Regions from separate parts of the Streptomyces nidicola genome, predicted to be linked through region 1. Evidence: riboswitches for the same ligand, from Rfam matches in the RefSeq annotation. Region 1 holds a riboswitch; each other region holds the start of a gene.
What was found. Region 1 has a riboswitch for cyclic di-AMP ahead of ACOKM3_RS24625 (transglycosylase family protein). Riboswitches for the same ligand answer to the same signal wherever they lie in the genome.
Positions count from the first base shown of each region.

Region 1 (7,643 bases):
CGGGTACGCGAGCGCTACCACGAGGGTGCACAGGACGAGGGCGAGCAGGGCCGCGCGGCCGGTGAGCCGGGAGCGGCGGGCCTGCCGCTTGCTCTGCGAGCGGTAGACGCGCTCGGCGGTCTGCTCACCCAGGACGCGCAGGCGGGTGGCCGTCGAGAAGCGATCTCTGGAGTCCCTGTTCCGGACCTTTCCGGGCATCGCCTGCTCCCGCCTCCCCGCTCACGTACGTACGTCCCCGCACACGGTACGGGACCGAGTGCGGGGACGTACGTAACTGCTACCTCAGTGAGGCTCAGCCCTTGAAGCGCGGGAACGCCGAACGGCCGGCGTAGACCGCCGCGTCGTCCAGGATCTCCTCGATGCGCAGGAGCTGGTTGTACTTGGCGACGCGCTCGGAGCGGGCCGGGGCGCCGGTCTTGATCTGGCCGCAGTTCGTGGCGACGGCCAGGTCGGCGATCGTGACGTCCTCGGTCTCGCCGGAGCGGTGGGACATCATGCACTTGAACCCGTTGCGCTGCGCGAGCTCGACGGCGTCCAGGGTCTCGGTCAGCGAACCGATCTGGTTCACCTTCACGAGCAGGGCGTTCGCCGAGTTCTCCTCGATGCCGCGGGCGAGGCGCTCCGGGTTGGTGACGAAGAGGTCGTCGCCGACGAGCTGGACCTTGTCACCGATGCGCTCGGTGATGGTGTTCCAGCCGGCCCAGTCGTCCTCGTACAGCGGGTCCTCGATGGAGACGAGCGGGTACGCGGAGACGAGCTCCTCGTAGTACTCCGTCATCTCGGCGGCGGAGCGCTCCTTGCCCTCGAACTGGTACTTGCCGTCCTTGTAGAACTCGGAGGCGGCGACGTCGAGCGCGAGGGCGATCTGCTGGCCGGGAACGTAACCGGCTTCCTTGATGGCCTCGAGGATCAGGTCCAGGGCCTCGCGGTTCGAGCCCAGGTTCGGGGCGAAGCCGCCCTCGTCGCCGAGGCCGGTGGCCAGGCCCTTGCTCTTCAGGACCTTCTTCAGCGTGTGGTAGACCTCGGCGCCCCAGCGCAGGGCCTCGGAGAAGGACTCCGCGCCGATCGGGGCGATCATGAACTCCTGGATGTCCACGTTGGAGTCGGCGTGCGACCCACCGTTCAGGATGTTCATCATCGGGACGGGCAGCAGGTGCGCGTTCGGACCACCGAGGTAGCGGAACAGCGGCAGGTCGGAGGCCTCGGAGGCGGCGTGGGCCACGGCGAGCGAGACGCCGAGGATGGCGTTGGCGCCGAGCGAGCCCTTGTTGTCGGTCGCGTCCAGGTCGAACATCGCCTGGTCGATCAGGCGCTGCTCGGTGGCGTCGTAACCGACGAGCTCCGGGCCGATCTGCTCGATGACGGCGAGGACGGCCTTCTCGACGCCCTTGCCCTGGTAACGGTTCGGGTCACCGTCGCGGAGTTCGATGGCCTCGAAGGCACCGGTGGAGGCGCCCGACGGGACGGCGGCACGGCCGGTGCTCCCGTCGTCGAGGCCGACCTCGACCTCGACCGTGGGGTTGCCTCGGGAGTCCAGGATTTCCCGGGCTACGACGACGTCGATGGACGGCACGAGCATCTCCTTCTTGGATGTGACGCAGGCTATGCGGGCGGCTGCTTGGTACGTGGTCCCGCACCCCTGAGCGTAACCGGCTCGCGGGCATCGGCCATCCGAACGCCCGCCTCGTGGACAACGCCGATAGCGAAATGTTCCTTAACTGAACAAAAACAGCGACCTCCGTCCCGGCTGTGCCGGGACGGAGGTCGCCGAAGTGAGCGGCCCGTGGGGACGGGGTGCGGCGGGGCTCGGCGTCCGCCGATGCCGAGCCCGTACCTGATGGCCTGGGAGGGCCTTGGGTGGTCCGGTACGAAACCGTGGTCCGGTACGAAACCGTGGTCCGGTACGGACCGGTGGTCCTGCGCGGACCGGACGCTTTAGCTGAGGTGCAGCTGCTGACCCGGGTAGATCAGGTTGGCGTCCTTGACGATGTCCTTGTTCTTCGAGAACAGCTGCTGCCAGGTCGTGTCGTGCGCCTCGGCGATCTTGCTGAGGGTGTCGCCCGTCTTGACCTTGTACTCGCCGTCGCCCTTCTCGACCTTGTTGCCGGTCGGGGTGGTGACGGTGTCCTGCTTCGGAGCCGCCTGCTGCTTGGGGGCCTCCTGCTTGGGGGCCTCCTGCTTCGGCTGCTGGCGCTGCTCGGAGCGGTCGGCACGCTGCTGGGTGTTCTGCTGCTGCGTGTTCTGCTGCTGCGAGGACGAGTCGTCGGCGCCACCCTCGTTCGGGGTGGAGGACAGGCCCGAGCCGCAGTTCGGCCAGGCACCGTTGCCCTGGGAGGCGAGGACCTTCTCGCCGACGGCTATCTGCTGGGCCTTGGAGGCCTGGTCGGCGGTGGAGGCGTACTGGTCGCCGCCGTAGGCGGACCAGGTGGAGGACGAGAACTGGAGGCCGCCGTAGAAACCGTTGCCGGTGTTGGTGGACCAGTTGCCACCGGACTCGCACTGCGCGACCTGGTCCCACTCGGACGTGGTCGCGGCGGAGGCGGAGGTCGCACCCATCAGCGGCACGGCGACGGCGGCAGCGGCGACACCACCGAGCGTGGCGACGCGGACGGCCTTGGACGGGCGGCGGTGCTTGTTCTTGCCGGAAAACAGCATGGAGATATCTCCTCACCGACGCCTGCGAGGTGAGCTGTCGGGTTCGGGCCAGTGAGTGCCCGGCAGACGCATCCTTGTGCGCTGCTTAACCCCAAGCCCGTCCGGTCTCCCGGAAGGGCGCTTACCTGGGTCCCCCGCTCCTGCCTACGGCGCATAAGCGTCGACTGTTCCCGTACGGACGTTGGCAGGATTCGGCGTGACGTCCATCGGGGCCCGCTGAAGCGAGCGGTCACGAACGTAAGCGGTCGATCCGTCCGATTTCAAAGTCGATCAGGGGCTTTGAGACCCATATCTCACTCGATCAAGATCGGACAAAGCCCCTTCAACCGCCCCGAACTCCCGCTACTTTTTGTCCGATCCGTCCCCAAGGTCCAGGCTCTGACCAGGAAGGATGAGGTCTGGGTCGGTACCGACCGTCTCCTTGTTCCGCTCGTAGAGCGCGTCCCATCCGCCGCGCACGTCCTGGGCCTTCGCGATGTCCCAGAGGTTGTCGCCGGCGTGCACCTTGTACGTGTCGCCGTCGCGCCTTTCGTCGCGCGAGGCGTGACGCCCCTCCCCCGTACGGGAGTCGGAGCCGTCCTCGGCGGCGCGATCGCCGCGATGGCGGCCCGACGTGGCGCTGTCCTGCGCCTCGTCGGAGGGCGAGGCGGACGGCGGGGCCGTCTCGGAGGCGGTGCCGTCAGAAGGCGCGTGGGACTTGTCACTTGAAGGGGCCGAGGAGCCCTCGGCCTTGTTACCGGAGGTATCGCCCGACTCGTCGGCCGACGGGCGGTCCGACGCGGCGGAGTCCTCGGCCCCGTCGTGACCCTTGTCTCCCGAATCCGCCGATTCGGTCGAATCGCTCGCGCCGGTCGAATCCGTCGCGTCCGTGGAGCCCGCCTTGTCGGCGTCCTCGTCGGCGCTGTTGTCGCCGCCGTCGTCCGACTTGCTGTCGGCATCGGTGCCGGACGGCGTGGAGGACTCGGACGGCTGCGGCGACGCGGACACGCCCGGGTCGACGTCCGCCGAGCCGTCGTCCTCGGTGAGGTCGGCGGTGAGCGAGCACATCGGCCAGGCGCTCACGCCCTTGTCGTCAAGAACCTTCTCGGCGACGGCTATCTGCTGCGAGCGGCTGGCCTGGTCGGCACGCGGGGCGTAGTCGAGCCCCCCGTACTCCTCCCATCTCTCCTGCGTGAACTGGAGACCGCCGTAGTAGCCGTTACCGGCGTCCAGGCTCCACTGCCCACCGCTCTCGCACTCGGCGAGCTTGTCCCACGCCTGCGTGGTCGCGGCGCTCGCGCCGCTCGCGGCGAACAGCGGGATCGCGATGGCGCTGCCGGCGACTCCGGCTGCGACGACGAGAGCAGGGGCCTGACGGGGGCGACGGTGACGACCGTTCCCGGAGAGCATGCGTTTGCCTTTCGCGAGACTGATGCTGCTACGCGCGACGGGTGGTGCAAGTGGTGCGGGTTGTGCATGTGTCGCGATGATCCGTGAACGTAGCGGCACTCGAACACCTGTCACAAGTCGATGCAGCGTAGATCACGTGAAAGTCACAGTGTTGACGGCCCGTCAGCTGACCCGTCGGTTCCGGTGGGGATCTGACGCGGGGTGAACTCCACCGGGAGCGTGCGCAGTCCACGCATGATGAGGCCGCCACGCCACCGCAAATCGGTAGGTTCCACCGCAAGTCGCAGGTCCGGGAGGCGGGTCAGGAGGGTGGCGAGGGCGGTCTGTCCCTCCAGGCGGGCGAGCGGGGCGCCGAGGCAGTAGTGGATGCCGTGGCCGTAGCCGAGGTGCTGGTTGTCACGGCGGGAGAGGTCGAGGGTGTCGGGTTCCGTGAAGCGCGCCGGGTCGCGGTCGGCGGCGGCGAGCACGACGAGCACCGGGTCGCCCGCGCCGATCTCCTGACCGCCGATGGTCAGCGGCTCCCTGGCGAAACGCCACGTGGCCATCTCCACCGGCCCGTCGAAGCGCAGCAGTTCCTCGATCCCGGTCGCCAGCAGCCCCGTCTCCCCCGCCGCGATCGACGTCGCGAGGCGCTCGCGCTGGTCGGGGTGCGTGAGCAGGGCGTACGTGCCGTTGCCGATCAAGTTGACCGTAGTTTCAAAACCGGCGAAGAGCAGCACGAAGCACATGGCCGCCACCTCGTTCTCCGTGAGGTGTTCGCCGTGGTCGGAGGCGCGGATCAGTTCGGAGATCAGGTCGTCGGTGAGGTCGCCGCGCTTGCGGTGGATCAGCTCCACCAGGTACGCGCGGATCCGCTTCACGGCCCGGCCCACCCCGCCGCGTGGTCCCCCGCCGTGGCGGATCATCATGCCCGCCCACTCGCGGAAGTCGTCCTGGTCCTCGCGGGGGACGCCGAGCAGGTCGCAGATGGCGTAGATGGGGAGGGGGAAGGCGAAGTCGTGGATCAGGTCGGCTTCGCCCTTGGCCGCGAAGGCGTCGATGAGGTCGTCCGTCAACTGCTGGACGCGTGGCGCGAATTCGGCGACCCGGCGCGGGGTGAACGCCTTCGAGACGAGGCGGCGCAGGCGGGTGTGGTCCGGCGGGTCGATGTTGAGGAGGTGGGTCGTCAGCTCGGCCTGGCGTTCGCCGGGGATGCCCGTCTTGCCCTTGGCGGGGCTCCGCTCGTCGTGGTGGTCCGCGTTCTTGCTGAGGCGTTGGTCGGCGAGCGCCTGGCGGGCGTCCGCGTACCGGGTGACCAGCCAGGCCTCGACGCCGCTCGGCAGCGTGGTGCGGTGCACGGGGGCGTGCTCGCGCAGCCAGGCGTAGGCGGGGTACGGGTCGCTGGCGAACTCCCAGCTGAAGAGTTCGGGGGCGCTGGAGGGGGTGGGGCTCTCGGTCACCACCCGACGGTATCGGGGCCTACCGGTCGGTGAGTCCCTCGGTGGTCCGTACCGCGTCACGGTAGGCGCGGGCGGCGGCTCTGAGTGCCGCCTCCGGGTCCACGCCCTCCGCCTCGGCGCGCAGGGCGAGGGCCAGGAGTTCGTAGCCGACGCCCTCGCCCGTGGGGACCGGGACTTCCAGGCCCGCGGTGCGGACCCGGGAGCCGAGCTTGGCGGTGAGGGCGAGGCCGGGCTGGCCCACAGGGACGCCGTCCGTGACCGAGGCGCGGCGCTTCTCCTCCGCCTTGGTGCGCAGCCAGTGCTCCTTGACCTCTTCGGGGGTCGTGGCGGTGTCGTCACCGAAGACGTGCGGATGGCGGTGGATGAGCTTGTCGACGATGCCGCCCGCCACGTCGTCCACCGAGAACGGCTCGTCGGTGTCCTCCTCGGCGATGCGCGCGTGGAAGACGACCTGGAGGAGTACGTCGCCGAGCTCCTCGCGCAGTTCCTCCCGGTCGTCCGTCTCGATGGCCTCGACCAGCTCGTACGCCTCCTCGATCGCGTACTTGGCGAGGTCCTCGTGGGTGCGCTGTTTCGACCAGGGGCATTCGCGGCGGATGCGGTCCATGACCTGGACGAGGTCGAGGAGGCGGGCGCCCGGCAGGTCGTAGGAGCCGGGGAGCAGTTCGAGGTTCGGCATCTGTTCGCGGCCCGAGCCCGCGAGGCGCGCCAGGCCGTCCGTGAGCTGCCGGTCGCCCTCGGCGGTGGCGAGGACGACGAGGGTGCGCCCGCCGTCGGCGCAGCGGTCGACGAGCTCGCGGGCGGTGGGCGAGGCGATCGTGACCTGGACGCCCGCGTCCTTCACGTACGGCAGCTGCGGGTGCGCGGAGTCGGCGCACAGCACCTCGTCGGCCGTGCGCAGCGTCTGCCACGCCTGCCAGGAGAGGAGGCCGGGGGCGACCCGGTGGCTGGTGGTGAGCAGGACGACGCGGCCGGCGGTGTCGCCTGCGTCGGCGGGGGTGTGGTGGTCGTGCGCCTCGGGTTCGTTCACCCCTCGAACGTAACGCAGACCACTGACATCCCCGCCGCTCACGTGCCTATGCGGTCTGCTGCTCCGCCGCGGGTTCCTTCGTGATCTGCCTCAGCCACGGCGTCTTCGCGTCGACCCGGCTGTTCTTGGTGACGTCCCACGTTCCGTAGCGGGGGTTGAGGTCGACGTTCAGTTCCTTGGAGGCGCTGGAGAGTGCCTTCCAGAAGACGGCCTTGCCCTGGGGGGTCTGCATGTCCGCGCCGAGCGCGGTCGACAGCTTCTGCGCCTCGATCTCGGTGCGCAGGCTCTCGGTGAGCCGGTTCGGCGGGATGTTGTACTGCTGGAGCCAGGCGACCTCCAACTGCTTCGCGCCGCCCGCCTGTTGCTCCAGGCCGGACCGCATGCTCTGCATCTCCTTGCGGGTGACGGAGATGCCGGCGTCGGTGGCGGCGCGGTGCAGGACCCGGTCGAGGACCATGGTGTGCAGCGTGTTGCGGGTGAGGCCGCCGGTCTTGGCGATGGCCTGTTCGTACTGCGCGGAGTCCTTGGTGGCGGTCTGTTGCGCGTCCCGCACCTCGTTCACCCGGCTCTCCAGTTGCGAGACGGTGATCCGCTGGCCGCCGACGACGGCCGCGGCACCGGGGTGCGCTTCGCTGCCGCAGGCGGTCAGGGCGGGTACTGCGGCGATGGCGACGGACAGAGCAACTACGGTGCGGCGGCTGTTGCGGCGGTGCAAGGTGGGCCTCCCTGCGAAGAGTTTGTGCGTCGGTGCACAAAGTCCGGCGGTGATCGATGTTAGGAGGTGGCCGCGTGCTAGGCCACCTATTCGACAACGATTCGCCGCGGGTCGAGGTATCGACCGGGGTATCGACCGGCGCTCAGCCGACCACGGCCACCGGTGCGTCCCACGCGTCGCGGTCGACGGTGATCGCGTAACCGCCGCGCGTCTCCTTGCTGTTGACCATGTACTGGTGGCCGCGGTGGTGGCCGGTCCACAGGGTGGAGGCGAACGGCCAGTCGGTGGTGGTCGTGTTCACCTTGTCCCACTTGGCGTACCAGAGGGTGCCCGGCAGGTTCGTGCGGTCGGTCGTCGTGGCGACGGCCTTGGCGCTCGAGCTGGAGAACCCGTACAGGCCGGTCCGGTAGTACTT
Region 1 is NZ_JBNBPI010000001.1:5,405,623-5,413,265, reverse strand. Features, by position in the region: gene ACOKM3_RS24635 (FtsB family cell division protein) at 1-198, opposite strand, end outside; gene eno (phosphopyruvate hydratase) at 293-1,573, opposite strand; gene ACOKM3_RS24625 (transglycosylase family protein) at 1,936-2,655, opposite strand; cyclic di-AMP (ydaO/yuaA leader) riboswitch at 2,660-2,817, opposite strand; gene ACOKM3_RS24620 (LysM peptidoglycan-binding domain-containing protein) at 2,998-4,044, opposite strand; gene ACOKM3_RS24615 (cytochrome P450 family protein) at 4,188-5,483, opposite strand; gene ACOKM3_RS24610 (nucleoside triphosphate pyrophosphohydrolase) at 5,503-6,513, opposite strand; gene ACOKM3_RS24605 (SurA N-terminal domain-containing protein) at 6,560-7,228, opposite strand; gene ACOKM3_RS24600 (glycoside hydrolase domain-containing protein) at 7,371-7,643, opposite strand, start outside.

Region 2 (7,643 bases), 3.5 Mb from region 1:
ACCGACACCGTCGACGGTCCTGAAGAGACCACGTACCCGCTGCCGGACACCGCGCGCGTGGACGCGGGGCTCGCGGCGAAGGCGGCCCGGGCGCCCGGCGTCGAGGCTGCGGTGGCGGACTTCACCTTCCCGGTGCGGCAGAGCTCCACCTCGTCGAGCGCGCTCACCGGCCACGGCTGGGGCTCGCACGCTTTCACCGGGACCGCGCTGTCCGCGGGCGCCGCGCCGCGCACGGGAGAGGTGGCGCTCGACGCCGCCGCGGCCCGCACCGCGAAGGCCCACGTCGGCGACACCGTCGCGCTTGAAACGGCGGCGGGGCGCGCGGAGTTCAGGGTGTCCGGTCTTGCCAGGGCCGGGGCCGGGGACACCGCAGGGGCAGGCAAGGCGGCGGGCGGCGGGGCCACGGCCTGGTTCGCCGACGCGGAGGCCCCCGCGCTGTCCGGGCACCCCGGCAAGGCCGAGGCCATCGCCGTACTGGCCAAGGACGGCGCCGACACCGGCGCCCTCGCCACCGCTGTCGAGAAGGCACTGACCGGCTCCGGCGCGCAGGTGCTCACCGGTGACGACCGCGGCGAGGTCGAGGACCACGGCCTGGCCTACGCCAAGGAGAACCTCACCGCGCTCGGCGGCTCCTTCGGCGGGATCGCCACGCTGGTCGCCGTCTTCACCGCGGCCGGCACGGTCGCCCTCTCCGTCGGCCAGCGCACCCGCGAGTTCGCGCTGCTGCGTGCCGTTGGCGCCACGCCGCGGCAGATCCGCCGTGCGGTCGCCTCCGAGGCGCTGCTCGTTGCGCCGCTCGCCGGGGTGCTCGGGTGCCTGCCGGGCATCGGGCTCGCGCACTGGTGGTTCGGGCAGCTGAAGGACCGCGGGGCCGTCCCGCAGGCGGTCGAGCTGCACGTCTCGTGGATCCCGCTGGTCGCCGCCGTCGGGACCGGGCTGCTCACGGCGCTCGGCGCCGGGTGGATCGCCGGGCGCAGGCCCGCGAGGATCAAGCCGGGTCAGGCGCTCGCCGAGGCCTCGGTGGAGCGGCTGCGCCCGGGCGTCATCCGTACCGTGCTCGGAGTCGCGGCCCTCGGCGGCGGCTCGGCGCTCGCGGGCGTCGCGGCCTCCACCGCCGGAGCCGACGCGGCGAACGCCTCGCTCGGCGTCGTGATGCTCTTCATGCTCGCCGTCGCGCTGCTCGGCCCGCTGGTGGCACGGCTGTGCGCGGCGCTCTTCGGCCTGCTGCTGCGCGGGGGAGACGCCTCGGCCTCGCTGGCGGCCGCCAACTCCCGGACGAATTCCCGCCGGTTGGCCTCCGCGATCACGCCGATCGTGCTGGCGATGGCCTTCGCCTCGACGCTGGTGTTCATGCACACGAGCGAGAGCAAGGTCTCCGCGGACCAGTTGCGCGAGGGCATCACGGCGGACCACGTCGTCACCGACCCGGCGGGACTGCCCACGGGCGCCGCCGACCGGGCGGCCCGCGCTCCCGGCGTGGACGCGGCCGTGAGCCTGCTCGAGACGCAGGTGCTCGTGCCGGTCGACTCGGGCGGCGAGACGTCGTTGCAGGCAACGGCGACGCAGGGCATCTCGGGCTCCGGCGCCGAGCTGGCCAAGGTGCAGGACCTGGATGTGCGCGGCGGCAGCCTGGACCGCGTGGGCGCGGGCCGCATCGCCATCGACAAGACGCTTGCCACGGCGGCGAAGGTGCAGGTCGGCGACAGGCTGCCGCTCTACCTTCCCGACGGCACGAAGGCCCGCCCGGAGGTCGCCGCGGTCTACGGCCGGGGCCTCGGCCTTGCGGCGGTGACCATGGACCGCGCGTCCCTGGCCGGCCACGTCACCTCGGGCTTCGACGGCACGCTGCTGGTGCGCGGCGGCGACGTCGGGCCGCTCGCCGCACTGGGCAAGGTCACCGACGCCTCGGGCTATGCCGTCGCGCAGAGCGCGGACAGCGAACTCGGCGCCTGGTCCAACTACATGATGGCCGCGGTCCTGGGCGGCTTCGCCGCCGTCGCCGCGGTCAACACCCTGGTGATGACGGTCCTGGACCGCCGTCGCGAACTGACGGTGCTCCGCCTCGTCGGCTCCACGCGCCGCCAGGTGCTGCGGATGCTGCGTTGGGAGAGCCTGCTGGTGTCGGCGGCGGGGGTGGCGCTCGGCACCGCCATCGCGCTGATCACGCTGACGCCGATGATGCGCGGCATGACGGGGGAGTCCCCGTACATACCGCCGCTGCTGTACGGCACGTTCGCCGCGAGCGCGGTGTGCCTCGGGCTGCTCGCCGTAACCCTCCCTGCCCGCGCGGCACTTCGCGACAGGGAGGGGTGACGTCGGACACGGGGCCGAGGTTCGGGGCTGCGGCTCAGGCCCGGGCCCCGGCCTCGGTCGAGAAGGCGGTGCCGGGGCCTCAGGTGCCGGGCCTCAGGCGCCGGGGGCCTCAGGTGCCGGACCTCAGTCGAGAAGGCGCTCGCGCAGCCGCTCCCGCGTCGCCGAGGTGAGCTTCAGGCCCTCTTCGAGGTAGCGGTCGGTGCTGCCCCACAGTTCGTCGATCGTCTCGAGGCCCGCGTTGAGGTACTCGATGCGGGCGTCGAAGAGCGGGCTGAGCAGCTCCATGATCTCGGGGGAGTAGGCGTCCTTCGCGGTGGCGGTGCGGCGCACGTTGTAGCGGCGGTGCTTCTCGTTGGACTTGAGGTAGTCCGCCTCGATGGCGTCGCGCTCCACGCCCACCGCGAGCAGTGTCACCGCGATCGACAGGCCCGCGCGGTCCTTGCCCGCCGCGCAGTGCATCAGCGCGGGGAGGCTGTCGTCGGCGAGGGAGTGCAGCACGCGGCTGTGCTCGGCGGTGCGCTCCTTGATCATGGTGCGGTAGGACTCGACGAGCCGGTTCGCCGCGCGGCCCTCGGAGAGGATCTGGCGCAGCTGGTCGATGTTGCCGTCGCGGACCATGGTCCAGAATTCGGCGCCGTCGGCCGGGTCGTTGAGCGGCAGGTTCAGATTGCGCACGCCGGGCAGTTCGACGTCCGCGCCCTCCAGCTTCTGGTCCGCGGAGTTGCGGAAGTCGAAGACCGTGTGCAGGCCGAGGGAGGAGAGGAAGGCCGAGTCCTCGGCCGTGGCGTGGGCGAGGTGACCGCTGCGGAACAGTACGCCCTGGCGCACGCGCCGGCCGTCCACGGTGGGCAGGCCGCCCACATCTCGGAAGTTGCGCACTCCGGTCAGCTCGGGCTCGGTGGACGGTGCGTGCTGCGTCACAGGGGCTCCTCCCAATCGGTGCACCGGCGTTGGGTCGCCGGCGGGCGCGCTCCTGACGATACGACATCGGTTCCACAGGCAACCATCTATCCGATTCGCCCTGATCCGTGCCAACTGTGCATGGATCGAAGGGGCTTGTGGGCGTGTGCGTGACCGGCTTCATGTTCGTGACGCTGTGTGGCGGGCGGCCGGGATTGCCGCCCCAGTAATCCCCGAAGGTATGGCGTTGGTAAAGCGGCGAATGTCGACGGAGGGTTACACCGGGAAGCCTCAGGATCCCAAGGAATTGGCACCGCAGATGAATTCGGGGTTTGTCGTCGCCATTGCCGTTCGCCTACGGTCACCAATCAATCCGGTCGGAACGCCTAGTCCTGCCGCCGCCCGGATTCCTTTCGACTACCCGTCACGGCAGGAGCGGGGGACCCACACGCAAGACGCCGCGTAGGGGATTTCCCGAAGCGGCTTGGGGTGAAGCCGTGCCCGTACCCCGGGCGCGGCCGGGCATCTCCAGCCCGAACCCGACAGCTCACCTCGTAGGCGACGGAGAGGAAATTCAGCATGCCCGCAAAGGGAAAGCACCGCCTTTCGACCTCCCAGCGCATCGCCCGTGTCGCCGCCGTCGCCTCCGCCGGTGGAGCCGCGCTCGCGCTGCCGCTGATGGGCGCCACCGGTGCGCAGGCCGCGACGTCCGCCCCCGCCGCCGACGCCACGACGTACACCGTCAAGGCCGGTGACACGCTCTCGAAGATCGCCAAGGCGCAGGACGTCGACGGCGGCTGGAAGAAGCTCTACGAGGACAACAAGGACGCCGTCGGCTCCGACGCGGACCACCTCAAGATCGGCGTCAAGCTCACCATCGGTGGCGCGGCCGCCAGCGGCTCCGGCTCCGAGGGCGCGGCCACCGCCACGCAGGCGAGCGCCAAGACCACCGCCTCCGGCGACTACGTGGCGCCGGTCGACGGCGCCAAGGGCACGGGCTACGGCAACTCCGGCTCCATGTGGTCCAGCGGCAGCCACACCGGCGCCGACTTCTCGGTGCCGACCGGCACCTCCGTGAAGTCGATCGCCGACGGCACCGTCGTCTCGACCGGCTCGGGCGGCGCGTACGGCAACGAGGTCGTCATCGAGCACGCCGACGGCCACTTCTCCCAGTACGGCCACCTGTCCTCGATCGGCGTCGCCCAGGGCGACACCGTGACGGCCGGCCAGGAGATCGCCAAGTCCGGCGCGACGGGCAACGTGACCGGACCGCACCTGCACTTCGAGGTCCGCACGACCGCGGACTACGGCTCGGACATCGACCCGATCGCGTACCTGAGCGAGCACGGTGTGAACGCCTGAGACATCTCGTAGCGGTCGCGACCGCTCGCCCGATGCGGCGCCCGGAGAGCTCCCCGGGCGCCGCATTCGCGTTCCCGCGCTTATTCCCCAGGTGGCGAGTGGGTTATCTCACCACGCGTCAACCCCTGGCTACGGTCGCGTAGGTCACAGTCGAGGGTGAAAGATGTGTGGTCGTGGCAAACGAATCGAGAGCACTCACGGAGACACTCAACGGCACGATCCGGTCCTACGCGGCCGTGGGCGACAGCTTCACCGAAGGAGTCGGTGACCCCGGGCCCGACGGAAAGTTCGCGGGCTGGGCCGACCGGCTCGCAGTCCTCCTGGACGACCGTGTCCCCGAGGACACCTTCAAGTACGCGAACCTGGCCGTGCGCGGCAAGCTCCTCGACCAGATCGTCGCGGACCAGGTCCCGAAGGCGGTCGAGCTCGCCCCCGACCTGGTGACCCTGGTCGCCGGCGGCAACGACATCATCCGCCCCGGCACCGACCCGGACGACGTGGCCGAACGCTTCGAGAAGGCCGTGGTCCAGCTCACCGAGGCGGCCGGCACGGTCATGGTGGCCACCGGCTTCGACACCCGTGACGTGGCCGTGCTCAAGCACCTGCGCGGCAAGATCGCCACGTACAACATGCATGTGCGGGCGATCGCCGACCGGCACGGCTGCCTGATGCTCGACCTGTGGTCCCTGAAGTCCATCCAGGACCGCAGGGCCTGGGACGACGACCGCCTCCACCTGTCGCCCGAGGGGCACACGCGGGTGGCGCTGCGCGCCGGTCAGGCGCTGGGTATCGACGTGCCGGCCGACCCCGAGCAGGCGTGGCCGCTGCTGCCGCCGCGCGGCACGTTCGAGGTGCGGCGCGACGACATGCACTGGGCGCGCGAGTTCCTGGTGCCGTGGATCGGGCGCCGGCTTCGCGGCGAGTCCTCCGGCGACCGGGTGCAGGCGAAGGGCTTCGTGGACCCGCACGCGGTGAAGGCGCACCTGGAGGCGGCGTCCTGACGCGTTGAACCTCCGAGGCGCGGTGGCGCTGACGGCCTCCCGTCAGCGCCCCGCCCCGGTCAACTCCGCGCGCTCGAGCCCCAGTTCACGGGCGAGCGCCTCATCCACCCACTCCTGCATACGGGCCCGCGACACGACGGCCGACCTGGCGCGCCGGTCGTCGTACGCCGTCATCTGCACGGCGAGCCCGTCGAGCAGCGCCGTGAGCCGCAGCGCCGCCGCCATCGGGTCGGCGCAGGCGAACTCGCCCGCCGCCACACCCTCGGCGACCACCTCCGCGAGCGCCGCCTTCCACTGCCGGTCGAGGTCCCGCGTGACCTCCCGCAGCGCGGGCTCGCGCAGCGCCGCCGCCCAGCCCTCGATCCACAGCCGCCACCCCTTGGCCTGACCCGTCGGCGCGTACCAGCGCACCGCGGCGCGCAGCCGCTTCAGGGCCGTCGTGCGGCGGCCGAGCAGCTTGCGCAGATGGGCCAGGTCGCTCTCGGCGGCATGTGCGAACGCGGCCGCGACGAGCTTCTCCTTCGTCGAGAAGTGGTACAGCACCAGCGCGTTGCTCACGCCGAGCGCCGATGCCACGTCGGCGATGCGCACGGCGGCCACCCCGCGCGCCTCGATCTGCTCGATGGCGGCCCCCAGCAGCTCTTCGCGCCGCTCGGCCACGCTCAACCGGACTCTGGTCACGCCGCAAGCCTAGTTGTTCCCGTGTGCCGACTCGTTCACGTGCAGGACTCTTGACGGCTCGCCGCCGCACAGGTCACAGTCACGTCACGTTCCACTACTGACTGGCTGTTCAGTCAATAAGTCGGTCGGTCGGGGGTAAGCGCGGCCCGAGCAAGACCCGCAATGCCCGTCAGTGCAGTCCTCGTTCGTACTCGTCCGTCCCGTCCGTCCTTGTTCGTTCTCGCTGTTCTCGCCAGGAGCAATCGTGACCCAAGCGCCATCCCTCTCGCCGACCCCGCCCGCCGGGGACGAGCCCGACCTCTCCGAAGGCTGGGGCGAGCAGCGCTCACGGCTGCGCAAGGATCTGCGCCGGCTGGACGTGCTGTTCTTCCTCATCTGCACGCTCGTCGGCCTCGACACCATCGGCTCCGTCGCCGCCCAGGGCCCGCAGGGGCTGACCTGGATGGTCATCCTGGCGGTCCTCTTCTTCCTCCCCTACGGGCTGCTCGTCGCCGAACTCGGCTCGGCCTTCCCCGTGCAGGGCGGCCCTTACGTGTGGACGCGCCTGGCCTTCGGCCGGCTCGTCGCCGGCGTCAACCAGCTCCTGTACTGGATATCCAACCCGGTCTGGGTGGGCGGCAGCCTGTGCATCATCGCGCTGACCACCTGGGAGGAGTTCTTCACGCCGCTGCCGGGCTTCTGGAAGTACATCGCCGGGTTCGTGTTCATCTGGGGCGGCGCGCTCGCCGTGGTGCAGTCCGTACGCATCGGCAAGTGGGTGCCCATCGCCGGCGCCGTCGCGCGCGTCGTGCTGCTCGGCTTCTTCCTCGTGTCCGTCGTCGTCTACGCCGCCGAACATGGCGTGCACGCCCTACCCGCGGGCGAATTCACGCCTACGTATGCGGGCTTCGTGGCGCTCGTCCCGGTGCTCATCTTCAACTACGTAGGCTTCGAACTGCCCAGCTCGGCCGCCGAGGAGATGAAGAACCCGCGCCGCGACATCCCGCTGTCGATCCTGCGCTCCGGTCTCGCCGCCGTGCTCCTCTACGGAGGCCCCATCCTCGGCATCCTGTTCGTCCTGCCCAGCCAGGAGATCGGCAGCCTCGGCGGCTTCATCGACGCCTGCAAGGCCGTCTTCACCGTCTACGGCGGGTCCATCGCGGCCGACGGCACGGTGACGCTGACCGGGCTCGGCTCCGTGTTCGGCGGGATCGCCGCGGCGGGCCTCATCATCGGCCTGCTCACCTCCGGTGTCACCTGGGCGATGGGCGCCCACCGCGCGCAGGCCGTGGCGTGCGCGGACGGCGCGGGGCCGGCCTGGCTGGGCCGCATCTCCGAGAAGCACGGGACCCCGGTACGGGTCAACATCCTGTCCGCCGTGCTCGGTTCGATCCTGTTCGTCGTCGC
Region 2 is NZ_JBNBPI010000001.1:1,904,669-1,912,311, reverse strand. Features, by position in the region: gene ACOKM3_RS08955 (FtsX-like permease family protein) at 1-2,313, shown strand, start outside; gene ACOKM3_RS08950 (tyrosine-protein phosphatase) at 2,437-3,234, opposite strand; cyclic di-AMP (ydaO/yuaA leader) riboswitch at 3,618-3,789, shown strand; gene ACOKM3_RS08945 (M23 family metallopeptidase) at 3,793-4,575, shown strand; gene ACOKM3_RS08940 (SGNH/GDSL hydrolase family protein) at 4,794-5,576, shown strand; gene ACOKM3_RS08935 (TetR family transcriptional regulator C-terminal domain-containing protein) at 5,619-6,257, opposite strand; gene ACOKM3_RS08930 (APC family permease) at 6,502-7,643, shown strand, end outside.
Region 2: linked by a shared signal. The riboswitch ahead of ACOKM3_RS08945 (M23 family metallopeptidase) and the one ahead of ACOKM3_RS24625 (transglycosylase family protein) in region 1 are both predicted to bind cyclic di-AMP.

Region 3 (7,643 bases), 820 kb from region 1:
GGTCACCGCCACCGGCTTCGCGTTCACCGAGAACATCCTCTATCTCGGCAACGCCTTCGGCACCGACCAGCTCTCCGGCACCGGAGCCGGCCTGACCTCGGTCACCGCCGCCACCTTCTTCGTGCGCATCGTGATGTCCCCGTTCGCGCACCCGCTGTTCACCGTGCTCACCGGCATCGGCTTCGGCATCGCGGCCGCCATGGCGCCGGGCCGCGGCCGACTGCGCCGGATGCTGCTCCCGCTCGCCGGACTGCTCGCCGCGATGGGCATGCACGCGTTCTGGAACGGCTCGTCCTCGTTCGGCGAGTACGGCTTCTTCGCGGTGTACGCCGCGTTCATGGTGCCGGTGTTCGGCGTGCTCACCTGGCTCTCGGTGTACGTACGCCAGCGCGAGCTGCGCACCATCCGCCAGGAGCTGCCCGCCTACGTCGCCGCGGGCTGGCTCGCCCCGCCCGAGCCGTTCGCACTCGGCTCGCTCAAGGCACGGCGCCTCGCCCGCGAGTTCGCGACGCACTACGGCGGCCGGGCCGCCACGACCGCGGTCGCCGAGTACGAGGACTTCGCGACGTCCCTCGCGCTCCTTCGCCACCGCGGCCGCAGGGGCAAGGCAGGCGCGGACTTCGTCGAACGGGAGCGGGACCTCCTTGAAGCGCTGTGGGCGCGGCGCGACTACGCGCGCCCGGCGCTCGCGTACGGCTCCCAGATCGCAGCGCCGATGTGGCTGCCCCCGGTGTACGCGGGCCCACTCGCGCAGGGCCCCGCGTACACCCAGGGCCCCGCGTACCTCTACGACAACCCGTACCGCTACTGAGCCGCCGCCTACTGAGACGCGGACGTCAGCCGGTCGAGCTCCGCCCGCGTCAGCTCCACGTCCGCCACCGCGAGCAGCGCCGGGAGCTGCTCGACGATGCGTGCGGAGGCGATCGGCGCCGTCACCGTGGGCTGCGCGGCGAGCCAGGCGAGGGCGACCGTGGCGATCTCGGCGTCGTGCGCCTGCGCGGTCTCGTCGAGGGCGGTCAGGACCTTCTGGCCGCGCTCCGTCTCCAGGTACGCGCCGGCCTTCGCGGCGCGGGCGCTGTCCACCTGCTGTCCCGGCCGGTACTTGCCGGTCAGGAAGCCGGACGCGAGCGCGTAGTACGGCACGGCCCCGAGGCCCGCGCGGGCGGCGACGTCCTGCAGCTCGCCCTCGTACGTGTCGCGGGAGACGAGGTTGTAGTGCGGCTGGAGCGCGACGTAGCGGGCGAGGCCCTCGCGGTCGGAGAAGTCGAGGGATTCCTGGAGGCGCTCGGCGGAGATGTTGGAGGCGGCGATGTGCCGCACCTTGCCCGCCTTCACCAGCTCGTCGAGGGCGCCGATGATCTCCTCGACCGGCACCTCGGGCTTGTCGTAGTGCGTGTAGTAGAGGTCGATGTGGTCGGTGCCCAGGCGCTTCAGGGAGGCGTCGGCCGCGGCCTTGATGTTGGCGGCGGACAGGCCCTGGAACTCGGGGTGCTGGCTGCCCTTGGTGGCGATGACGACGTCGTCGCGGCGGCCGCGCGAGGCCAGCCACTTGCCGATGACGGTCTCCGACTCACCGCCCCGGTTGCCGTCCACCCACGCCGAGTACACATCGGCGGTGTCGATGAAGTTGCCGCCCGCGGCGACGTACGCGTCGAGCACCTCGAAGGACGTGGCTTCGTCGGCGGTCCAGCCGAACACGTTGCCCCCGAGGGACAGCGGGAAGACCTCGAGGTCGGAGGTGCCGAGCTTGCGCAGAGAGCGAGAGGAAGTCATGCCCCTACCCAACACCCGTACGGAATACGGTATTCCGGGATCGCACCGGAAACCGCCCCAAGAATGGGCAAACCGGCAGCCCTGACGTCGGGGGGTGTGCGCCAGGACCGCCGGGGTTCAGTCGCTCAGGGGGTGAGGCCCTTGCCGCGCAGCCAGGTCGCCGGGTCGACCCCGGTGGACTGCCCGTCGGGGTGGACCTCCAGGTGGAGGTGCGGCCCGGTGACATTGCCCGTGGCGCCCACGCGGCCGATGACATCGCCCGTCGAGACCTTCTGGCCCGCGCTGACGTTGAGCGAGGACTGGTGGCAGAACCACAGCTCGGTGCCGTCGTCGAGGGTGAGGATCGTGCGGTAGCCGTACGCGCCCGCCCAGCCGGCCTCCGTGATCGTGCCGCCGTGGACGGCGCGGATCGGCGTACCGGTGGAGGCCGCGAAGTCGAGGCCCGTGTGGTAGCCGGAGGACCACATGGAGCCGGGCTGACCGAAGGTGCCGGAGAGCGTGTACGAGGCGACCGGGAGCTTGAAGCTCTTGGCGAGCTTGGCGAGGCGCTCTTCCTCGGCCTTGCGGCGGGCCTCCGCCTCGGCCTTCTTCTTGTCGGCGAGTTCCTTGGCCCTGGCCGCGTCCTGCTTGGCGGCGGCCTCGGCTGCCGCCTGCTTGGCGGCGGCCTCCTCGGCGGCCTGCTTCGCGGTGGCGTCGGCCGCGTCCTGCTGCGTCTCGGCCTGCTGCATGATGCGGGCCCGCAGCGCCTCGCCGGCGCCGGTCTGCCCGTCGGCGGCCTCGGCCTGGGTGATACCGGCGCCGCTCAGCGGGGAGGCCGTGGCGCCGGAGTCGGAATCGGAGTCCGAGCCGTCGGATATCAGCGAGCCCACGCCCGGCAGCGACTTGGCCTCGGGCAGCGAGTCCTTGACCGCCGACAGGTCGGGCATGGAGATGTGGACCGGCGGCTTGCCGCCCTGTGCGGTGGCGATGCCGCCCGCACCGACGGCGGCGACCACGCCGACGCCGAGAACAGTGGAGCTGCGAGCGAATCCACCACGGCGGCGGGCTACGCGATGCCTGCCGCGGACGGGAGCGACGGACTCCTCGGTGGGGTTCCACTCCTCCCAGGTCTCCTGCTCGACGCCGAAGTCGTCTTCGGGGCCGTAGAAGAAGTCGGGGGCAGGCCGGTTCGACGCCACGGGGGCGCTCTCCTTTCCTTCCTTCTCGCCTACCGGGTTAGCTGACGGGTTCGGAGCAGGAAGGTCTCCTACGGACGCCTCCTTGGACAGGAACAGCGTCCGATTCACCCCAAGTTGGTGGTTCCCCGGTTCCCTTGCGGGATTGAGCGTGTGCGCACGGAGCCGTCTCTTGTGACGGCTGGGACGACCGCGCTGCGTTATCGAACGTTAATAGACAGCAGACAGTAATTCCAAGCGCTTCCCACTGATCGTTCACGACTCTGGCCAGGACTTATCGGGACAGGAGTGGGCGGAATCGGGCGAGTTGATCGCACTCCGCAAACGTCCATGCAACTGATGGTGCGTCAATTGTTATGCGGAGCGACGCCGTTCGACTACCTCTGGTAATAACGATCAAGGAACTCAGCCGCGTCGCACGGCGAGCAGCGCCATGTCGTCCTTCGTCCCGTCACCGGTGTGCGCGCGCACCTCCGCGGCGAGGGACGCGAGGAGTTCCTCGGGCCCCGGGAAGACGCGTCCGGAGAGCCGGGCCGCCGGATCGTAGAAGCGGCCGCTCGGGTCGCGCGCCTCGGAGAGCCCGTCGGTGTAGAGCAACAGCGTGGCCGCGGACGGGAACGCCGCCTCGACGGCCCGGTCGGGCCAGCTGCCGAGTTCGCTCATGCCGAGCGGCAGCGCCGCCTGGCACGGATCGAGTGCGCGTACGGTGCCGTCGCCGAGCAGTAACAGGGGGCTGGGGTGGCCCCGGTTGAGGACGCGGACGAGCTCGACGCCGTGCGGGATCTCGGCGAGCACCGCGGTGGTGAAGCCCTCGAAGTCGTCGATGCCGCTGCGCCGGGTGCCCTCGCGTGCCAGGGCCCGCTCAAGACGCTGGGCGACCGCTTCCAGGGAACCCTCCTGCTCGGCGGCCTCCCGGAACGCGCCGATGACGACGGCGACCGCGGCGACCGCGCCCATCCCCTTGCCGCGCACGTCGCCGACGATGATCCGGATACCGTGCGGGGTGTCCTGGACCGCGTACAGATCGCCGCCGATGAACGCGTCGGCCTGCGCCGCCTCGTAGCGCGCCGCGATGACGAAACCGCCGAGCCGCCGGGCCGGTTCGGGCAGCACCGCCAGCTGCGCGGCCTGCGCGATCTCACGGGCGGAGGCCAGCTGCTCGTAACTTCGGTAGACGATCCGGTTGAGCAGACAGGCCAGCAGGCAGACGGTGGCCACGGTGGCGATCTCGGTGACGAACACCGAGTCGAGGTGCCCCGTGAAACGCAGGTGCACGGCGACGATCGCGCCGATCGACACGACGCCGACCAGCATCGTCGCGCGGAGCGAGAAGAACGGGGCGGCCACCAGCGGCGCCGCGCTGAACAAGGGGGCGCCGGGGAAACCGCTGGGAGTGACGTACTCGTAGATCGCGCCGCCGATGACGAGCAGCAGGGGCAGCAGCCGCAGGAAGAGCCGCACGCTCACGTTCTCTGAGCCGTGCCGCCTCCGTCTCCCGCCGGTACCTCCTGTTCGCTGCCCCACCACTTGTCTCCTGCCGTTCCCTGCCAGCTTCCGGCGTCTCACCAAGAGTTCCTGCACGGGGACGCGGGGGCGAGCAGGAGTGGGCCGTACGGGTGGGGAAAGTGACGTGCGCAACACCGGCGGCACAGGGGCGACACGGGGCGCCGCGACGGCATCGCGGCACAAAAAAACCGAGGCCGGAATCTCGATGAGATTCCGGCCTCGGTCTTCAGTAGCGGGGACAGGATTTGAACCTGCGACCTCTGGGTTATGAGCCCAGCGAGCTACCGAGCTGCTCCACCCCGCGCCGTTGTGTTCACAACTCTACGCCATCAGGGGGAGTGAACGCGAATCGCTTCGCGTGACGGCTCACGCGGCGGCGTGTGTGAGCGTCTCCCACGCCACGAACAGGTCGTCCGTTCCCTCGGGTCGCTGCTTGCGGGTGAGCTTCTCGGTCTGCGGGAGGTCCATCTTCAGCCGTCCCTTCAGGTGCTGAAGGCCCACCTCCGTGTCGGGGCCCATGTCCCGCTGCACCTTCCCGCCGCACAGCCAGGACGGGGCCTTGGTGCCCAGCTGGTACTTGGAGTGCAGTTCGAGCGCGGCGGCGAGCCGGTCCTTCACCTCCCCGTACAGGTCGACGCCCTGGTGCCAGGCGGTCTCCGCCATGTGGGAGGTGGCGGCGAGGGAGTAGCTGGCGTGCTTGAAGTTGCGGCAGGTCTCCTGGGCGAGCCCGTCCTTGAAGGTCTTCTGCCCGAACCAGTACGTCTGAAGTTCCTTCGGAGTGTTGATGTCGCTGCCCTTCGGTTTCACCGGGAGCGGCCCGTCGGAGGACAGATAGAAGTACGCGGGGACGCGGTTGCGGAAGTGCCCGACGGCCTGGTCGAAGGCGCGCTGGTCGTTCAGGTAGACGCCCATGCTCATCGTCGCGTCGGCCATCACCAGGTCCCAGTTGCCGTTGAAGTCGGCGGAGCCGCCCCGCACTTCGGGCAGATAGGCCTCGCGCAGCATTCGCTGGAACTTCAGCTCCTGCCCGTCCGGCCAGTCCTTGTACGTGTACTGCATCAGCTCGCCGGCCTTCGCCCAGGAGGCGCCGGCCCAGGCGGCCTGAAGCCCCGCGTTGTCCGCGGTGTGCCCGGTGACCTTGTCCGACCAGGCGTCCATGATCTCGACGGCCTTGGCGGCGTGCGCCCTGTCGCGGGTGATGTTCCACAGCAGGGCCTGCGTATAGGCGGCGATGGCGTCCTCGCGCTCCTCGACGCAGCCCTGTCCCGCCTCGGCGTCGAAGGGGCACTCCACGGTCGCGTACGGCTTGGCCTTGTAGTCGAGGTCGGCGTACTTGCTGTCGCTCATCTCCTTGTACGCGGAGATCCACGGCTCCTGTTTACGGGCCACGTGGTCGCGGACCGCGGCCAGTTGGCCCTTGCCGACCAGGACGCCCGGGTGCGCGAAGGGGCCGCCGGAGGGCCGGTGTTCGGGGTGCGCGCCCACGTCGGAGTCGGTCCGTGTGGTCCCGCCGCACGCCGTCGCGGCCACCACAAGGAAGGGGACGAGGCTCCCCAGAAGAACGCGTCGCGTCCGTGCGCCCGCTGCCATGAACACCTCCGGTCGGATCATTGGCAGCCTGACGCGTGCGGGCGATGTCCGCAGGATCTGTTGCGCCGGTCGGGAAGGGGGCGCGTGCGGCCTCCCTCGCTCGGGCCACGTGTCGCCTTCCTCGCTCCTCTTGCACTCCTCTTGTGCCCTTCTTGCACCCTTCTTGGGGTCTTCGAACTTCTTCTGACTCTTTCGGACTCTTCCGGACTCTTTCGGACTACGGGAGCCGGTGCCGGGCCGCGCCGACTACGGTGCTGCTCCTCCCTGCCGACCTGTTCACCGGGAAGAGGCGATCGCAGTGAATGCTGAGCGGCGCCCAGGTGATCTTCCGATCGAGGTGACGAGCTTCGTCGGCCGGTCCAAGGAGATCGGGGCGGCCACCCAACTCCTGGGCAGGGTCCGCCTGGTGACCTTTCTCGGGCCCGGCGGTGTCGGCAAGACCAGGACGGCGCTGCGCGTCGCCGCCCAGCTGGCAGGAGCACTCGACGACGGCGTCTGCATGGTGCCGCTGTCCTCCCTGAAGGACCCAGACCTGCTGGCGCACTCGGTGTCGGCCGCGCTCGGCCTGCCGGAACAGCCGAACCGCTCGCAGCTCGACGTCCTCGTGGACCACCTGGAGGACCAGGAGCTGCTGCTGGTGCTCGACACCTGCGAGCACATCGTGGACGCCTGCGGGATGCTCGCCGACGTCCTGCTGCGCAGCGCGCCCTCGGTGCGGATCCTGGCGACCAGCCGCGAACCCCTCGACGTACCCGGTGAGCACACGTTCCCCCTCATGCCGCTGGCCGTGCCCTCCGCACAGGACGGGCAGCCCACCACCACCGACGCCATGCGGCTCTTCGCCGACCGCGCCTCGGCCGTGGTGCCCGGGTTCGCGCTGAACGACGGCAACCGCGGGGCCGTCGCCGCCCTGTGCCGGCGGCTCGACGGGATCCCGCTGGCCATCGAGCTGGCGGCGGTGCGGCTGCGCGCCCTGTCCCTCGAACAGATCGTGGACCGCCTCAGCAGCCGGTTCCGCGTGCTCACCGGCGGCAGCAAGGTGGCCCTGCCGCGGCACAAGACCCTGCGGACGGCCATCGACTGGAGCCACGATCTGTGCTCTCCGCAGGAACGGCTGCTGTGGGCCCGGCTCTCGGTCTTCGCGGGCGACTTCGACCTGCCGTCCGTGGAGGACGTCTGCGCCGACGAAGCGCTGCCCGCCGACGAGGTCGTCGAGCAGCTGATCGGGCTCGTCGACAAGTCGGTGGTCCTGCGGGCCGACGACGCGGACGGCGTCCGCTACCGGCTGCTCGACACCCTGCGCGAGTACGGGGCGGAGCAGTTGGCCGAGTGCGCCGACGGGCACGCCGTGCAGGTGCGCCACCGCGACCACTACCTGGAGCTGGCCCGGTGGTTCGAGGCCGAATGGTCCGGCGACGAACAGATGCCGCGCTTCCACCGGCTGCTGCGCGAGCGCGCGAACCTGCGGGTGGCGCTGGAGTTCTCCTACTCCTCGCCGCGGGAGGCCCACACCGGCCTGACGCTCGCCACGACGCTGTGGGCGTACTGGTTCTGCGCCTCACGCCTGTCGGAGGGCCGGTACTGGCTGCACAAGGGGCT
Region 3 is NZ_JBNBPI010000001.1:4,586,550-4,594,192, forward strand. Features, by position in the region: gene ACOKM3_RS20895 (PrsW family intramembrane metalloprotease) at 1-811, shown strand, start outside; gene ACOKM3_RS20900 (aldo/keto reductase) at 820-1,773, opposite strand; gene ACOKM3_RS20905 (M23 family metallopeptidase) at 1,899-2,951, opposite strand; cyclic di-AMP (ydaO/yuaA leader) riboswitch at 2,963-3,110, opposite strand; gene ACOKM3_RS20910 (PP2C family protein-serine/threonine phosphatase) at 3,354-4,409, opposite strand; tRNA gene ACOKM3_RS20915 (tRNA-Met) at 4,685-4,758, opposite strand; gene ACOKM3_RS20920 (alginate lyase family protein) at 4,821-6,044, opposite strand; gene ACOKM3_RS20925 (ATP-binding protein) at 6,382-7,643, shown strand, end outside.
Region 3: linked by a shared signal. The riboswitch ahead of ACOKM3_RS20905 (M23 family metallopeptidase) and the one ahead of ACOKM3_RS24625 (transglycosylase family protein) in region 1 are both predicted to bind cyclic di-AMP.

Region 4 (7,643 bases), 2.6 Mb from region 1:
AAGCTGGTCAGATGCTCGGCGTCCGCGGTCGTGATGGGCCTGATCCGCGCGGTGCCGCCGTCGCGCAGCACCACGTCGGCCTCCCAGTGGGCGGGGTACGCATGGCGGTCCGACGGGGTCTCCATGCCGCAAGGGTAGGGCCGGGCACCGACAGATGACGGTCGGTCGTACGGGTCGCGGCCCGTGCGTACGGAGGGCACCCTATGGAGGACCGAAGGGCCGTGCCGGTGAGGACCTGGGTCCGCGTCACGCACGCCTCCCGATATGGAACACTGGTCTAGACAACCGTGAGACACCTGAAGGGCAGCATCACATGGCTGAGCGCCGCGTCAACGTCGGCTGGGCCGAGGGCCTCCACGCCCGCCCCGCTTCCATCTTCGTCCGCGCTGCCACGGCCGCCGGCGTTCCCGTGACGATCGCCAAGGCCGACGGCAACCCCGTCAACGCCGCCTCCATGCTGGCCGTGCTCGGCCTGGGCGCGCAGGGCGGCGAGGAGATCGTGCTGGCTTCCGACGCCGAGGGTGCGGACGCCGCGCTCGACCGTCTGGCGAAGCTGGTCGCCGAGGGGCTCGAGGAGCTTCCCGAGACCGTCTGACACAAAGACAAAAGCAGTACGGCTGAGCCGCGCGTTCCCCTTCGGGACGCGCGGCTTTTTCGTTCGCTATTGTGGCACGTTCGTTCACAATTGCGGCACGCCCGTTCGCTATTGCGGCGCGAATTGGGCGGCGGGAAATAGGCAGCGGAAATTCATCCGCACCCCGTTCAACCCATTCACCGAATAGTGCACTTCTTTGTATACGGCGCTGTTGTTAAACCTGGCGCCCCACCGTGTTGACTGCATGTTGCGAAGTCCTCACATGCTCGCCCGCGCGGGGGACGCGCAGCCTGTGGGCGGCCGTCGCACGCTCCGCGTGCAGGGTGGCCAGGGCGCGGGCACGCTCCGCGTCGCCGCGCGCCACGGCGTCGACGATGGCGCCGTGCTCGGCCCAGGACTCGGCCGGCCGGGCCGGGCTCTCCACGGCGTACATCCAGGCGATCTTGTGGCGGAGCTGGGTGAGCAGGGTGATCAGGCCGGGACTGCCGGAGGCCTGCGCGAGCGTCTCGTGGAACCAGCTGCCGAGGGAGCGCAGATCCTCGCTCTGGCCCCGTCGGGAGCGCTCCTGACCCAGCCTGACCAGGCCACGCAGCACCTTGAGGTGGGCCTCGGTGCGGCGCTGCGCGGCGCGGGCGGCGCCCATGGGTTCGAGCAGCATGCGGATCTCCAGGAGGTCGGCCGCCTCCCGCTCGGTGGGTTCGGCCACGCACGCGCCCGCGTGCCTGCGCGTGACGACGAACCCCTCCGCCTCCAGGGTGCGCAGCGCCTCACGGACGGGCACGCGCGAGACCCCGTAGCGACGCGCGAGCAGTTCCTCGGTGAGCCTGCCGCCGCGCTCGTAGACGCCGGCGACGATGTCGTCACGGATCGCTGTGCATACCGACTGCGCGGGAATGCGCATGACTCGACCTCCGCCTCAATGCCCGCGATACGCGGCCGATTGACGCCCGGTCAAGCGCGAATGACACGTGGCCGGAACGTTTACCCGGTGACTCTATTCCACCGGGCTTGAATTTCCGACGAGGGAACTGAATCCAGGGATATTTTTTGGACAGTGCAGACCCGCACACGCGAAAGCCCCGGCTCGGTGAGCCGGGGCTTTCGTGGAGTGTGGCTGACGGGTCAGACGTTCACACCGTGCTGGCGCAGGTACGCGACGGGGTCGATGTCCGAGCCGTAGTCGGGGCCGGTGCGGGCCTCGAAGTGGAGGTGCGGGCCCGTGACGTTGCCGGTGGCTCCGGAGAGGCCGATCTGCTGGCCGGGGGTGACGTCCTGGCCGACGGAGACGCCGATCGAGGACATGTGACCGTACTGGGTGTACGTACCGTCCTTCATCTTGATCACGACGTTGTTGCCGTACGCGCCGCCCCAGCCGGCCTCGACGACGGTGCCCATGCCGACCGCGTGCACCGAAGTGCCGCTGGAGGCGTGGAAGTCGATGCCGGTGTGGCTGCCGGAGGACCACAGTCCGCTGCCGGCCTGGTAGGCCGTGGAGACGTACGAGCCGGAGATCGGCGACACGAAGCTGTTCAGGCGCTTGCGCTCGGCCTCGCGGGCGGCGCGCTCCTTGGCCTCGCGCTCCTTCTCGGCCTTCTCGGCGGCCCGCTTCTTGGCCTCCGCCTCGGCCTTGCGCTTGGCCTCCGCGGCCTTCTTCTTGGCCTCGGCCTCGGCCTTCGCCTTGGCGGCGGCCTTCTGCTGCGCGGTGGCCTGCGCGTCGATCTGCTCGGCCAGGGAGTCGCCGATGGCCACGGCCTGCGTGAGGCCGTCGTGCGGGGCTACCGCGGTGTCGGCGGCGAGTGCGGGGGCGGCGAGGCCGCCCACCACGCCCGTCGTGGTGATCGCGGCGACGCCGGCGACCTGAGCGGTGGTACGCGTCAGGCGGCTGGGACGGCGGTGCTTCCCGGTGGCACGGGTGAACGCCATGAAGTGGCTGGTCCTTTCCTTCCTTCTCGCCTACCGGGTTAGCTGACGGGTTCGGAGCAGGAAGGTCTCCTACAGGCCCCCTCCCCTTACGGGAAGAGCGCCCGATTCACCCCAGGGACTTCGGTGGGTCCCCGGCTCCCCTGGCTCGCACCATGGGGACTCGGCGATGACTGTCCGGTGTCGCGGGCGCGACGTACGTCTGGCGGACAGCCGGAGGGAACGCTAAGCGGGGCGTCTTTGGATCGACAAACAGAACCCGGCTTTTGTAGTGCACGCCACAGGGCAGACAGGCAACCACCACATCAATTCGGACATTTGCGAGCGTGTGGTGATTGAAGACGACCGTGACGGACGCCACGAAGCCCCGGCCGCCGATGCCGGCGCCGGGGCTTCGTGGTGTGCCGCGGGAGACGAGCTCAGCTCTCGACCACCGTGACCTCGCCGATGCCGAGCGCCTTGACCGGCTCCTCGATCTGCGCGGCGTCACCCACCAGGATCGTCACCAGGCGGCCCGCCGGGAACGCGCTCACGACGGCGGCCGTGGCCTCCACGGTGCCCGTGGCGGCCAGTTGCCGGTACACTTGCGCCTGGAAGTCGTCCGGCAGGTGCTGCTCGACCTGGTCGGCGAGGGTGCTCGCGACAGCCGCCGCGGTCTCGAACTTCAGCGGGGCCACGCCCACCAAGTTCTGTACGGCGGTGTCCCGTTCGGCATCCGTGAGCCCCTCGGCCGCCAGCGTGCGCAGGACCTTCCACAGGTCGTCGAGCGCGGGCCCGGTGTTCGGAGTGTCCACCGAGCCGCTGATGGCGAGCATCGCGGCGCCGCTGCCGTCGGGCGCGGAGCGCAGCACCTGGGCGAAGGAGCGCACTCCGTAGGTGTAGCCCTTCTCCTCGCGCAGGACGCGGTCCAGGCGCGACGTGAGGGTGCCGCCCAGGCAGTACGTGCCGAGGATCTGCGCGGCCCACACACGGTCGTGCTTGTCCGGTCCGACCCGGCCCATGAGCAACTGCGTCTGCACGGCACCGGGACGGTCCACGATGATCACGCGGCCGGTGTCGTCGGCGACGACCGGCGGCACGGGGCGCGGCTCGGCGGTGTCGCCGGTCCAGGCGCCGAGCGTGTCGGCGAGGAGGGCGTCCAGGTCGATGCCCCTCAGGTCACCCACGACGACGGCCGTGGCGGTGGCGGGGCGTACGTGCCGGTCGTAGAAGGCGCGCACGGCCGCCGCGTCGATGGCCGAGACGGTCTCCTCGGTGCCCTGGCGCGGGCGCGACATACGCGCGTCGGCAGGGAAGAGCTGCTTGGAGAGCTCCTTGGCGGCGCGCCGGGCCGGGTTGGCGGCCTCGTGCGGGATCTCGTCCAGGCGGTTGCGGACGAGCCGCTCGATCTCGCTGTCGTCGAAGGCGGGGGCCCGCAGCGCGTCGGCCAGGAGGGCGAGGCCCTTGGAGAGGCGGGAGGCCGGCACTTCGAGGGAGGCACGGACGCCGGGGTGGTCGGCGTGCGCGTCCATCGTGGCGCCGCAGCGCTCCAGCTCGGCGGCGAACTCCTCGGCGGAGTGCTTGTCCGTGCCTTCGTTGAAGGCACGCGCCATGATCGTCGAGACGCCGTCGAGGCCCTTCGGTTCCGCGTCAAGCGGTGCGTCCAGGTGCACCTCCACGGCGATGACCTGCTGTCCCGGCCGGTGGCAGCGCAGCACCGTCAGGCCGTTGGGGAGCGCGCCGCGCTCCGGGGCCGGGAACGCCCAGGGCTTGGGCTCCCCCGCCTGCGGCCGCGGGTGGAAGTCCATGTTCGCGAGCTGCTCGGTCACTGGCCCGCCTCCTCGGCGATCTCGGCGTTCTCGGTGTCGGCGGGCGCGGTCGGCTCGTACACGAGGGACGCGCGGTTGTCGGGACGCAGGCGCGCCTTGGCGATCTCCTGGACCTCCTCGGCGGTCACGTCCAGGACGCGCCCCACGGCGGTCAGGGCGAGCTGCGGGTCGCCGAACAGGACGGCGTAGCGGCACAGCTCGTCGGCGCGCCCCGAGACCGTGCCCAGGCGGTCCAGCCACTCGCGCTCCAACTGCGCCTGGGCGCGCTCCATTTCCTCGGGGCTCGGGCCCTCCTCGGCGAACCGGGCGAGCTCCTCGTCGACGGCGGCCTCGATGACCGGCACCTCGACGTCTCCGGAGGTCTTCACGTCCAGCCAGCCCAGGGAGGGCGCTCCGGCGAGGCGCAGCAGACCGAAACCGGCCGCCACGGCGGTGCGGTCACGGCGTACGAGCCGGTTGTACAGGCGCGAGGACTCGCCGCCGCCGAGGACGGTGAGGGCGAGGTCGGCGGCGTCGCACGCGCGCGTGCCGTCCTGCGGGAGCCGGTAGGCCGACATCAGGGCGCGCGCCGGGACCTCCTCCTCGACGACCTCGCGCTGCTGCTCGCCGATGACCTCCGGGAGGGCACCGTCGCGCGGGGCGGGCTTGCCGTCATGGCCGGGGATCGAGCCGAAGTACCGCTCGACCCAGGCCAGCGTCTGCTCCGGGTCGATGTCGCCGACGATCGACAGCACCGCGTTGTTGGGCGCGTAGTAAGTGCGGAAGAAGTTCCGCGCGTCTTCGAGGGTGGCCGCGTCCAGGTCGGCCATGGAGCCGATGGGCGTGTGGTGGTACGGGTGCCCCTCGGGGTACATGAGGGCGGTCAGCTTCTCGAACGCCGTGCCGTAGGGCACGTTGTCGTAACGCTGGCGCCGCTCGTTCTTCACGACGTCCCGCTGGTTCTCCATCGACTCGTCGTCAAGGGCCGTGAGGAGCGAGCCCATGCGGTCGGCCTCCAGCCACAGCGCGAGCTCCAGCTGGTGGGCGGGCATGGTCTCGAAGTAGTTGGTGCGCTCGAAGCTCGTCGTACCGTTGAGCGAGCCGCCCGCGCCCTGGACGAACTCGAAGTGCCCGTTGCCGTGCACCTGCTTCGAGCCCTGGAACATCAGGTGCTCGAAGAGGTGAGCCAGGCCCGTACGGCCCTTGACCTCGTGGCGCGAGCCGACGTCGTACCAGAGGCAGACCGCCGCGACCGGGGTCAGGTGATCCTCGGAGAGCACCACGCGCAGGCCGTTGGCCAGCCGGTGCTCGGTCGCTGTCAGGCCGCCGGAGCCGGCCTCGGCGGTGGCCGTGTGACCCATGGGCATGTACGTCCCTTCGATCGCGGTGCAACGCGAATTCGCGGTGAGCTCTGGACTGCGGCAGGTCCTGGAACCAGGTCATGGAACCAAGTCCTGGAACACTGAACTGCTGCGAGTGCTGCCACTGTATGCAAGCGTGCTGGCACCTGGCGAAGTTCCCGCCGGGGCTACGCCGTGAGCGAGCAGTCGGCCCTCTCGGGGCCGCGCGACACCCGGTACTGAAGGGCCGCGAGCGGCGTTGTCAGTGCGGCGGTCCACAATGGTCCGCGACAGTTCCCGTTCATGTAACCGTTCTTGTAGGTGAAGGAGCCGCAGCAGCGATGGCCCGCCGCAGCACGAAGACCCCGCCGCCCGACGACTTCGAGGAGAAGATCCTCGACGTCGACGTGGTCGACGAAATGCAGGGCTCCTACCTGGAGTACGCGTACTCGGTCATCTACTCACGCGCCCTGCCCGACGCCCGCGACGGGATGAAGCCCGTCCACCGTCGGATCGTCTACCAGATGAACGAGATGGGCCTGCGCCCCGAGCGCGGCTTCGTGAAGTGCGCCCGCGTCGTCGGCGAGGTCATGGGTAAGTTGCACCCCCATGGCGACTCGTCGATCTACGACGCACTGGTGCGCCTCGCCCAGCCGTTCTCCATGCGCGTCCCGCTGGTGGACGGGCACGGGAACTTCGGCTCCCTGGGCAATGACGACCGCCCCGCCGCCATGCGTTACACCGAGTGCCGCCCGGACGCCGCCGCGTCCCTCATGACCGAGTCGATCGACGAGAACACGGTCGACTTCGTCGCGAACTACGACGGCCAGGAGCAGGAGCCGATCGTCCTCCCGGCGGCGTACCCGAACCTGCTGGTGAACGGCGCGTCGGGCATCGCGGTCGGCATGGCGACGAACATGGCGCCGCACAACCTGGGTGAAGTGATCGCCGCCGCGCGGCACTTGATCCGGCACCCGGGCGCCGACCTCGACACGCTCATGAAGTACGTTCCGGGGCCCGACCTCCCGACGGGCGGCCGGATCGTCGGCCTGTCCGGCATCAGGGACGCGTACGAGACGGGCCGCGGCACGTTCAAGATCCGCTCGACGGTCTCCGTGGAGAACGTGACGGCGCGCCGCAAGGGCCTCGTCGTCACCGAGCTGCCCTTCGCGGTCGGCCCCGAGAAGGTCATCTCGAAGATCAAGGAACTGGTCGGTTCCAAGAAGCTCCAGGGCATCGCCGACGTCAAGGACCTCACGGACCGCGAGCACGGCCTGCGCCTGGTCATCGAGATCAAGAACGGCTTCGTGCCGGAGGCCGTCCTGGAGCAGCTCTACAAGCTGACGGCCATGGAGGAGTCCTTCGGCATCAACAACGTGGCGCTGGTGGACGGTCAGCCGCTCACCCTCGGCCTCAAGGAGCTCCTCGAGGTCTACCTGGACCACCGCTTCGACGTGGTGCGCCGCCGCAGCGAGTTCCGCCGCAGCAAGAAGCAGGACCGCCTCCATCTGGTGGAGGGCCTCCTCGTCGCCCTGGTGGACATCGACGAGGTCATCCGCATCATCCGCTCCAGCGACAACAGCGCGCAGGCCAAGGAGCGCCTGATCGAGCGCTTCTCGCTGAGCGAGATCCAGACGCAGTACATCCTGGACACGCCGCTGCGCCGCCTCACCAAGTTCGACCGCATCGAGCTGGACGCGGAGCGCGACAAGCTCAACGGCGAGATCGACGAGCTGACCGGCATCCTCGATTCCGACTCCGAGCTGCGCAAGCTGGTCTCCTCCGAACTGGCCGCCGTGGCGAAGAAGTTCGGCGACGACCGGCGCACGGTACTCCTGGAGTCGGCGGGCGCCCCGGTGTCGGCGGTTCCGCTCCAGGTCGCCGACGACCCGTGCCGCGTGCTGCTCTCCTCGACCGGGCTGCTCGCCCGTACGGCGAACGGCGATCCCTTCACCGAAGGTGAAGGCACCAAGCGCACGAAGCACGACGTGATCGTCTCCT
Region 4 is NZ_JBNBPI010000001.1:2,817,825-2,825,467, forward strand. Features, by position in the region: gene ACOKM3_RS12775 (bifunctional acetate--CoA ligase family protein/GNAT family N-acetyltransferase) at 1-125, opposite strand, end outside; gene ACOKM3_RS12780 (HPr family phosphocarrier protein) at 314-595, shown strand; gene ACOKM3_RS12785 (GntR family transcriptional regulator) at 810-1,496, opposite strand; gene ACOKM3_RS12790 (M23 family metallopeptidase) at 1,718-2,518, opposite strand; cyclic di-AMP (ydaO/yuaA leader) riboswitch at 2,531-2,694, opposite strand; gene ACOKM3_RS12795 (M16 family metallopeptidase) at 2,935-4,302, opposite strand; gene ACOKM3_RS12800 (M16 family metallopeptidase) at 4,320-5,663, opposite strand; gene ACOKM3_RS12805 (DNA gyrase/topoisomerase IV subunit A) at 5,984-7,643, shown strand, end outside.
Region 4: linked by a shared signal. The riboswitch ahead of ACOKM3_RS12790 (M23 family metallopeptidase) and the one ahead of ACOKM3_RS24625 (transglycosylase family protein) in region 1 are both predicted to bind cyclic di-AMP.